3 regions of the Streptomyces sp. Tu6071 genome follow, and region 3 is predicted to be linked to each of the others. Evidence: riboswitches for the same ligand, from Rfam matches in the RefSeq annotation. Region 3 holds a riboswitch; each other region holds the start of a gene.
The links. Region 3 has a riboswitch for cobalamin ahead of STTU_RS09715 (ribonucleoside-diphosphate reductase subunit alpha). Riboswitches for the same ligand answer to the same signal wherever they lie in the genome.

Region 1 (3,267 bases), 3.9 Mb from region 3:
GCCGTGGCGGCGCCCGTCGTCGCGGGGCTCGCCGCCTTCGCGGCCACCCGGCTGACGTACCGGCTGACCCGCGGTGTCGACGAGAAGACCGGGGCGAAGGGCTACAGGGTGGGGCAGATCGCCTCGGCCGGGCTCGTCTCGCTCGCGCACGGGACCAACGACGCGCAGAAGACGATGGGCATCATCACGCTCGCCCTCGTCACGGGCGATGTGCTCAAGCCGGGGGCCAACCCGCCGGTGTGGGTGATCCTCTCGGCCGGGTGCGCGATCGCGCTCGGCACGTACCTCGGCGGCTGGCGCATCATCCGCACGATGGGCACCGGACTCACCGACCTCGAACCGCCGCAGGGCTTCGCCTCGCAGACCGGCGCGGCGACCGTCATCCTCGCCTCCTCGCACCTCGGCTTCTCGCTCTCCACGACCCAGGCGTGCTCCGGCTCGGTGATGGGCGCGGGCCTCGGGCGCAAGGGCGGCACGGTGCGCTGGTCCACGGCCGGGCGGATGGCGATCGCCTGGCTGCTCACGCTCCCCGCCGCCGCGCTCGTCGGCGCGGGCGCCGAGTTCCTGACCCGCCAGGGCACATGGGGCGTCGTGCTCACCGGGGTGCTGCTCCTCGCGGGAGCCGCGACGATCTACGTCCTGTCGCGGCGCCGGCCGGTGAGCCACCACGACGTGACCGGCGACGCCGAGCCCGCCGGAGTGATCACCCAGGCCCTCGCCTCGGTCGCGCCGCCGCCCGCCGGGACGCTCACGGTGCCGGTCCAGCCGACGGCCGCCGAGGCGCCCGACGCACTCCACCCCCCGCTCACGGCGGAACTCCCCGCCCCGGCGACGGCCGAGACCCCGCGTCACACCGCGGGCTCCGGCACCGCGGCCTGAAAGGAACCGGCATGAACATCGACTGGGCGGCACTCGGCTCCGTCTTCGGCGTGAGCCTGCTCGTCACCGTGGGCCTCGGCGGCGCCTTCGCCCTCGGCATCGCGGGCCTCTCGCGCGCCTCGGCGGCGACGGCGGCGGAGGACGGCGGTACGGGCGGCGGTACGGGCGCGGGCGGGCAGGCGCTGCTCGCCCGGCTCGGCGCGTACGCGTGCTTCGGCGTGTGCCTCGCGGCCGTCGCGTTCGGGATCTACGTGATCGTGGCCTGAGACGGACCGGCACCACGGGCCCCGCGAGGCCCCCCGCACGGGGGGCGGCGCGGGGCTTTCGCGTGGGCGGGCGGGGCGTCCGTGCGACGTGGGCGGGGGCGCGGGGGGCCGGACGTCCGGACCGGGCGATGTGCCCGGAGTGCGTCAAGTGCGAGTTGACGCCCGGTCTCGGGGCGTGATGCACTGCCGGGGCCATTTCGGCGGCTGTGGAGGAAGTACCGGTGCGAATCCGGCGCGGTCCCGCCACTGTGAGCGGGGAGTGATCCCCGTGAGTCAGGAACTCCCGGCGCCGAATCACGTCGTACCAGGGCGCGGACCCTGAGAGTAGGACACCCCCATGCCCGGCATCCGCCGCAGTGCGCACCCGCCAGCCCGCCCGTTCCCCCGGCGAGGCGTGACGGCGGACTGACGCCATGTCCGCCGGACGTGTTTTCGCGGTCGGCGCCACCGCCGGTCTGCTCGGCGACTCCCTCTTCGGCGATCCGCGCCGCGGCCACCCCGTCGCGGCGTACGGGTCTCTCGCGGGCGTCGCCGAGAAGGCGTTGTGGCGCGACCAGCGCGGTGCGGGCGCCCTGCACACCCTGCTGTGCGCGGGCGGCGCCACCGCGCTCGCCGCCGTCGCCTCCCGTACCGCCGCGCGCCGCTCCCCCGCCGCGTCCGCCGCGCTCACCGCGCTCGTGACGTGGGCCGTCGTGGGCGGTACGTCGCTCGCGCGCGAGGGCCGCGCGCTCGCCGCCGCGCTCGAAGCGGACGATCTCGCCGCCGCGCGCGAGCGCCTGCCGCACCTGTGCGGGCGCGATCCCCGCCGGCTCGACGCGGACGGCATCGCGCGCGCCGTCGTCGAGTCCGTCGCCGAGAACACCTCGGACGCGGTCGTCGGGGCGCTCGTGTGGGGCGCGCTCGGCGGCGTGCCCGGACTCGTCGCCTTCCGGGCCGTCAACACGCTCGACGCGATGGTGGGCCACAAGTCGCCGCGCCACCTGCGGTTCGGCTGGTCCGCCGCGCGGCTCGACGACGTCATGGGCTTCCCGGGCGCCCGGCTCACCGCCGGGCTCGCCGCACTCGTGGGCGGCGCGCCCCGTACCGCGCTCGCCGCCGTGCGGGAGGACGCGCACCGGCACCCGAGCCCCAACGCGGGGCCCGTCGAGGCGGCCTTCGCGGGCGCGCTCGGGGTGCGGCTCGGCGGGACGCTGTCGTACGGGGGCCGGGTCGAGCACCGGCCCGTGCTCAACGCGCGGCGCGGGCGGCCGGTCGCCGTGGCGGACGTCGAGCGGGCGGTGCGGCTCTCGCGGCGGGTGACGTGGGCGGCGCTCGGGGTGTGCGTCGCGGCGCGGCTCGTCGTCGCGCGGCGCCCGGGGGGTGCGCGGTGACCGGGGGCGGGCTGCTCGTCGCCGGGACGACCTCGGACGCGGGCAAGAGCGTCGTGACGGCCGGGATCTGCCGGTGGCTCGTGCGGCGGGGGGTGAGCGTCGCGCCGTTCAAGGGGCAGAACATGTCCCTCAACTCCTTCGTCACGCGCGAAGGCGCCGAGATCGGCCGCGCGCAGGCGATGCAGGCGCAGGCCGCGCGCGTCGAGCCGAGCGCGCTCATGAACCCGGTGCTGCTCAAGCCGGGCGGGGAGCGGTCGAGCCAGGTCGTGCTCCTCGGGAAGCCGCTCGGCGAGCTGAGCGCGCGCGGCTACCACGGGGGGAAGCAGGCGGAGCTGTTCGGGACGGTCGTGGACTGCCTCGCGGAGCTGCGGCGCACGTACGACGCGGTGATCTGCGAGGGCGCGGGGAGCCCGGCGGAGATCAACCTGCGCCGTACCGACCTCGTCAACATGGGGATCGCGCGGGCGGCCCGACTGCCGGTCGTGGTGGTCGGGGACATCGACAGGGGCGGTGTCTTCGCCTCGTTCTTCGGGACGACGGCGCTGCTCTCGGCGGAGGACCAGGCGCTCGTCGCGGGGTACCTCGTCAACAAGTTCCGAGGCGATGTCTCGCTGCTCGAACCGGGCCTGCGGATGCTGCGGGACCTGACGGGGCGGGACACCTTCGGGGTGCTGCCGTTCCGGCCGGGGCTCGGCATCGACGAGGAGGACGGCATGGCCGTCTCCCTGCGCGGCGCGGTGCGCGAGTCGCGG
Region 2 (3,267 bases), 1.9 Mb from region 3:
ACGCGCGCGGGCCCGGCGGGGCGCCGCTCCCGTTCCCGTACCGCCGCCCCCGGCCCCGTCCTCGTCGGCCCGTCCGTACCACGCCCCATGTCGTCCTCCCCAGCCTCCGGCACGCGGCAGCGGGACTCAACCCGCCTTGCGGCCCCTTAAGTTCGTTCACTGAACCTTGAACGGGCCGACCGTAGCACAGTCGGTTCGTTCACCGAACCGCAAAACGGGTACGCTGGGCCCCATGGCTCTCGGCAAGGACTACGCGCGGCAGGAGTGCTCCGTCGCCCGCGCGCTGGAGATCATCGGCGAGCGGTGGACGATCCTGATCGTCCGCGACGCCTTCTACGGGGTGCGCCGCTACAACGACTTCCTCGCGCACCTCGGCGTGCCGCGCGCCGTCCTCGCGGCCCGCCTCCAGTCCCTCACCGAGCACGGCATCCTCGTCAAGCGCCGCTACCAGGAGTCACCGCCCCGCGAGGAGTACGTGCTGACGCCACGCGGCGAGAGCCTGTGGCTCGTCCTGTACGGGCTCGGCGTGTGGGGACGCGGCGAGTTCGGCGGCACCCGGCCGCTGCGCGAGTTCCGGCACGCGCAGTGCGACACCCCGCTCGCCCTCCAGGGCACGTGCCCGCACTGCGGGACGCTTCCCGAGCCCGGCGACATCGACATGCTCCCCGGGCCGGGCCTCGACCCCGACCCGGCCGACCCGGTCAGCCGCGTCCTGCTGCGCCGCCGCCGCATCCTCGACCCGGTCGACACCACGGGGATCACGGCGCGGGGCTGAACCACCCGGACCGGTCCACTCCCCGAACGCCCCCACCGCCCTCTCCCCCGCAGCCCCTACACTGCCCGCAGCGACTGGTTCGCCCCGTCCGCCAGGCGGGAGCGTCGCAAGAGGGAACCCGGTGGGAATCCGGGACTGCCCCGCAGCGGTGAGCGGGAACGACCGCCGTCATACGCACTGGGCCCGGGTACGGGTCTGGGAAGCGACGGCCAGTAGGTGTCCTCCGTCCGGAGGGCGTGCCCGCGAGTCCGAAGACCTGCCAGTCGCCCGGACGCGCTCCGACAGCGCGCCCGGACATCCCGGTGACCTCGTGGGCGGGTCGGCGAGCACAGGCGGCGGACGCAAGCGGTCCCGCCTCCTTCGTCGTTCCTTCGCGCCCCCGTGGACACCCGGGATCTCAGGGATTCATCTCGCGAAGGAGATCTCCGTGACACCGAAGTCCGCAGCCGCGGCAGCACGGGCCACCGTGTACGGCTACCCCCGCCAGGGCCCCGACAGGGAGCTGAAGAAGGCGGTCGAGGGATATTGGCAGGGCCGCGTCGACGCCGCGCGTCTCCAGGACACCGCACGCGGACTGCGCGCCGCCGCCTGGCGACAGCTCGCCTCCGACGGCGCCGACGAAGTCCCCACCGGCGACTTCTCCCTCTACGACCACGTGCTCGACACGAGCGTCATGGTCGGCGCGATCCCCGCGCGCCACCGCGCCGCCGTCGCGGCCGACGCGCTCGACGGCTACTTCGCCATGGCACGCGGCACGCGGGACGTCGCGCCGCTGGAGATGACGAAGTGGTTCGACACGAATTACCACTACCTCGTGCCCGAGCTGGGCCCGGACACCGGGTTCACCGCCGACTCCGCGAAGCAGGTCGGCGAGCTGCGCGAGGCGCTCGCCCTCGGGCTGCGCGCGCGGCCCGTCCTCGTCGGCCCGGTCACCTACCTCCTGCTCGCCAAGGCCGCCCCCGGCACCGAGGACGGTTTCGCGCCGCTGAGCCTGCTCGACCGGCTGCTCCCCGTGTACGAGGAAGTCCTCGCCGACCTGCGGGCGGCCGGCGCGGAGTGGGTCCAGCTCGACGAGCCCGCGCTCGTCCAGGACCGCACCCCCGCCGAACTCGCCGCCGCCGAACGGGCCTACGCGTACCTCGGCGGCCGTGCCGACCGCCCGAAGCTCCTCGTCGCGAGCTACTTCGACCGGCTCGGCGAGGCGCTGCCCGTCCTCGCGAAGGCCCCCGTGGACGGGCTCGCGCTCGACTTCACCGGAGCGGCGTCCGCGAACCTCGACGCGCTCGCCGCCGCCGGGGGCCTGCCGGGCAAGCGGCTCGTCGCCGGGGTCGTCGACGGGCGCAACATCTGGACCGGCGACCTGGAGCGGGCCCTCGCGACGCTCGGCACGCTGCTCGGTCTCGCGGACCGCGTCGACGTCTCCGCGTCCTGCTCGCTGCTCCACGTCCCGCTCGACGCCGCGCGCGAGAAGGACATCGATCCGCAGGTCCTGCGCTGGCTCGCCTTCGCCCGGCAGAAGACCGCCGAACTCGCGACGCTCGCGAAGGCGCTGACCCACGGCACGGAGGCGGTCGCCGCCGCACTCGCCGCCAACCGCGCCGCGCTCGCCTCGCGCGCCGCGTCCCCGCTCACCCACGACCCGGCGGTACGGGCCCGCACGGCCGCCGTGACCGACGCCGACGCGCGCCGCCCGGCCCCGTACCGGGAACGCGCCGCCGCGCAGCGCGCGCACCTCGCCCTGCCGCCGCTGCCCACCACGACGATCGGGTCCTTCCCGCAGACCGGCGCGATCCGCGCCGCGCGCGCGGACCTGCGCGCCGGGCGCCTCGACACGGCCGGGTACGAGAAGCGCATCGAGGAGGAGATCCGGCAGGTGGTCTCCTTCCAGGAGGAGGCCGGGCTCGACGTCCTCGTGCACGGCGAGCCCGAACGCAACGACATGGTGCAGTACTTCGCCGAGCGGTTGTCGGGGTACCTCGCCACGCGGCACGGCTGGGTGCAGTCCTACGGGACGCGGTACGTGCGCCCGCCCGTGCTCGCGGGCGACGTCTCGCGGCCGGCGCCGATGACGGTGCGCTGGACGGCCTACGCGCAGTCGCTCACCGCGAAGCCGGTCAAGGGGATGCTGACCGGGCCCGTCACGATGCTCGCGTGGTCCTTCGTCCGGGACGACCAGCCGCTCGGCGAGACGGCGCGGCAGGTCGCGCTCGCGCTGAGGGACGAGGTGCGGGACCTGGAGGCGGCCGGGACGCGCGTCATCCAGGTCGACGAGCCCGCGCTGCGCGAGACGCTGCCGCTGCGCACCGACGCGCGCCCGGCCTACCTCGCCTGGGCCACCGAGGCGTTCCGCCTCACGACGAGCGGCGTCGATGCCCACACGCAGGTGCACACGCACATGTGCTACGCCGAGTTCGGCGACGTCGTGGACGCGATCGACGACCTCGACGCCGATGTCATCAGCCTGGAGGCGGCGCGCTCGCACATGCAGATCG
Region 3 (3,267 bases):
TCGTAGTGGTCGGGGTGCAGGACGCCGCGCGCGGTCCGCGTCTTCTCCCAGGCGGGGACCGGGCCGTGCTTCTCGGCGAGGTCGACGGACGCCTCGTAGGCGGCGAGCATGATGCGCTCGGCGATACGGGTCGACACGGCCTTCGCCTCGGCCGAGTCGAAGGGCAGCCGCAGCTTGAAGAAGACGTCCTGGAGGCCCATCGCGCCCAGGCCCACGGGCCGCCAGCGGGCGTTGGAGTTCGCCGCCTCGTCGGTCGGGTAGAAGTTGATGTCCACGACGCGGTCGAGGAAGGTGACGGCCGTGCGGACGGTCTCGTCCAGGCGCTCCCAGTCGATCGTGCCGTTGTCGACGAACGCGCCGAGGTTGATCGAGCCGAGGTTGCACACGGCGGTCTCGCCGTCGTCGGTGACCTCGATGATCTCGGTGCACAGGTTCGAGGAGTGGACGACGCTGCCGGGCTCGGCGGTCTGGTTCGCGGTGCGGTTGGAGTGGTCCTTGAAGGTCATCCAGCCCTGGCCGGTCTGCGCGAGGGTGCGCATCATGCGGCCGTACAGCTCGCGCGCCGGGATCGTCTTGCGGGCCAGGCCCTTCGCCTCGGCGGCGCGGTACGCGGCCTCGAACTCCTCGCCCCACAGGTCGGTCAGCTCGGGCACGTCGGCCGGCGAGAAGAGCGACCACTCGGCGTCGGCGGCGACGCGGCGCATGAACTCGTCGGGAATCCAGTGCGCGAGGTTGAGGTGGTGCGTGCGGCGCTGGTCCTCGCCCGTGTTGTCGCGCAGCTCCAGGAACTCCTCGATGTCCGAGTGCCACGTCTCCAGGTAGACGGCCGCGGCGCCCTTGCGGCGCCCGCCCTGGTTGACGGCGGCGACGGAGGAGTCGAGCGTCTTGAGGAAGGGGACGATGCCGTTCGAGTGCCCGTTGGTGCCGCGGATCAGCGAACCGCGCGAGCGGATGCGGGAGTACGCGATGCCGATGCCGCCCGCGTGCTTGGAGAGCCGGGCGACCTGGAGGTAGCGCTCGTAGATCGAGTCCAGCTCGTCCTTCGGCGAGTCCAGGAGGTAGCACGAGGACATCTGCGGGTGCCGCGTACCGGAGTTGAAGAGCGTCGGCGAGGAGGGCAGGTAGTCCAGGCGGCTCATGAGCCGGTACAGGCTCGCGACCTCGTCGACGGCCGGGAGGCTGTCGTCGGCGGCGAGCCCGGCCGCGACGCGCAGCAGGAAGTACTGCGGGGTCTCGACGACCTTGCGCGTGATCGGGTGGCGCAGGAGGTAGCGGCTGTAGAGGGTGCGCAGGCCGAAGTAGCCGAAGCGGTCGTCGCCCCCGGTGTCGACGAGCGCGTCCAGGCGGGCGGCGTGCGCGGCGACGAACTCCGCCGTGCGGTCGCCGATGAGGCCCTCGCGGTGGCCCACGGCGACGGAGGCCGCGAAGCCGCTCGCGCCCTGCCCCGCGGCCTCCTCGACGATCGCGAGGGCCAGCAGGCGGGCGGCGAGCCGGGAGTAGGCGGGGTCCTCGGAGATGAGCCCGGCGGCGGCCTCGGTGGCCAGCTCGCGCAGCTCCGCCTCGTCGGCGTGGGCGCTGCGACCGCGCAGGGCGGCGGCGGCGACCCGGCCGGGGTCGGTGTCGGGGAGGTCGGCGGTGAGTTCCGTGAGGGTCCGCAACAAGGCGGTCCCGGGAAGGTCCTGCTCGGCCGCGACCGATGAGGCGGGATCTGCTGGCGCGATGGTCACTGGGGTGGCTCTCCCTCGCTCGGCTGGGGGCCTCGGGTGCGGGGCGGCGACGGGACGACGGCAGCGCTTTCGGGCACACCGCGTCACGTCCCCGGCCCTTTCCGCGGGGCCCGGACGTCTGGCACCGCGCCCGGGTGGGACGGCGGCGCGCTTTCGGCAGGTCATCGGACTCGCAACACGCCACGGGGCGCGTCGCACACCGTTGCGGGACAGTCCCGGACTCGCACCGGATTCCCCTGCCGACAGCGAGGAAGAGCATACATCTGGGGGGCGGGCGGGAAAGGAGGCCCCAGATGTTGTGTCGGGGGCGGGGACTGTTACGTGCGGGTCAACGGTTGTGGGGTGCCGACAAGGCGTCCTGTGCCCGGTGGGGTGACGGGGGGCGGTGGGGGCGGCGGCGTCGATCGTATGGCTTGAGGGGACCCCACAAGCGAGGTGGGGCGGAGTTTTTACCGGGGGGAGCGGGGCGTGCGCGTGTTCGCATTTCGGTTGCGCAAAGTGAGGAGATGTCAGGGGCATACGAACGCCGGGAGGGGCTGAAAGAATCAGCCCCTCCCGGCGGCCCCCGGCCGAAGGCTGGGGGAGTCCGAGGAGCGGGGTCCGGGGCGGAGCCCCGCGCGAACCCCCGCCCGGGGAGTCAGTGCCCCGCGGTCTCCGGCACCGCCGGCGGAAGCTCCTGCTTCACGCCGGGGTCGCCCGCGTCGGCCACGTAGTCCGAGGGCCGCGTCTCGTCCACGCCCTCCGGCGCCTTGAAGGCCCGCAGGACGAAGGTGAGCACGACCGTGACCACGAGGTTCAGGACGATGGCCGTCATCCCGATGTACCCGATCTCGCCGAGCCCCGGGATCTCCTTCGACGAGCCCCCGAAGTGGTCCTGCGTCGGCGAGGACGTCGACCAGGCCGCCCACGTCCCGTACGCCATCCCGGCCGCCCAGCCGGCGAGCAGCGCCCAGCGGTGGAACCAGCGCGTGAAGAGGCCGCCGACGAGCGCGGGGAGCGTCTGGAGAATCCAGATGCCGCCGAGGAGCTGGAAGTTGATCGCGACTGTCTTGTCCATGCCGAGCACGAAGATCAGCGCGCCGACCTTCACGAGCAGCGAGACGAGCTTGGAGATCCGCGCCTCCTGCGCCGGGGTCGCGTCCGGCTTCAGGAAGTCCTTGTAGATGTTGCGCGTGAAGAGGTTCGCCGCGGCGATCGACATGATCGCCGCCGGGACGAGCGCGCCGATGCCGATCGCGGCGAAGGCGACCCCGGCGAACCAGTCCGGGAACATGTTCTCGAAGAGCTGCGGGATCGCGAGCTGGCCGTTGCTCACCTTGACGCCGCTCGCGATCGCCATGAAGCCGAGGAGCGCGAGCAGCCCCAGCATGAGCGAGTAGAGCGGCAGGATCGTGGTGTTGCGCCGGATCACGTTCCGCTTGCTCGACGAGAGCGTCGCCGTCACCGAGTGCGGGTACATGAAGAGCGCGAGCGCCGAGCCGAGGGCGAGCGTCGCGTACCCCCACTGCCCGGCCTCGCCGGGCGCGAGCGCGCCCTTCGG

Region 1: linked by a shared signal. The riboswitch ahead of STTU_RS26735 (cobalamin biosynthesis protein) and the one ahead of STTU_RS09715 (ribonucleoside-diphosphate reductase subunit alpha) in region 3 are both predicted to bind cobalamin.
Region 2: linked by a shared signal. The riboswitch ahead of metE (5-methyltetrahydropteroyltriglutamate--homocysteine S-methyltransferase) and the one ahead of STTU_RS09715 (ribonucleoside-diphosphate reductase subunit alpha) in region 3 are both predicted to bind cobalamin.

The regions. Positions count from the first base shown of each region.
Region 1 covers NZ_CM001165.1:6,321,876-6,325,142, reverse strand. Annotated here, with positions in the region: gene STTU_RS26745 (inorganic phosphate transporter) at 1-879, shown strand, start outside; gene STTU_RS26740 (hypothetical protein) at 891-1,145, shown strand; cobalamin riboswitch at 1,316-1,448, shown strand; gene STTU_RS26735 (cobalamin biosynthesis protein) at 1,559-2,515, shown strand; gene STTU_RS26730 (cobyric acid synthase) at 2,512-3,267, shown strand, end outside.
Region 2 covers NZ_CM001165.1:495,055-498,321, forward strand. Annotated here, with positions in the region: gene STTU_RS01990 (MFS transporter) at 1-89, opposite strand, end outside; gene STTU_RS01995 (winged helix-turn-helix transcriptional regulator) at 233-775, shown strand; cobalamin riboswitch at 849-1,039, shown strand; gene metE (5-methyltetrahydropteroyltriglutamate--homocysteine S-methyltransferase) at 1,203-3,267, shown strand, end outside.
Region 3 covers NZ_CM001165.1:2,404,334-2,407,600, reverse strand. Annotated here, with positions in the region: gene STTU_RS09715 (ribonucleoside-diphosphate reductase subunit alpha) at 1-1,727, opposite strand, end outside; cobalamin riboswitch at 1,865-1,986, opposite strand; gene mctP (monocarboxylate uptake permease MctP) at 2,365-3,267, opposite strand, start outside.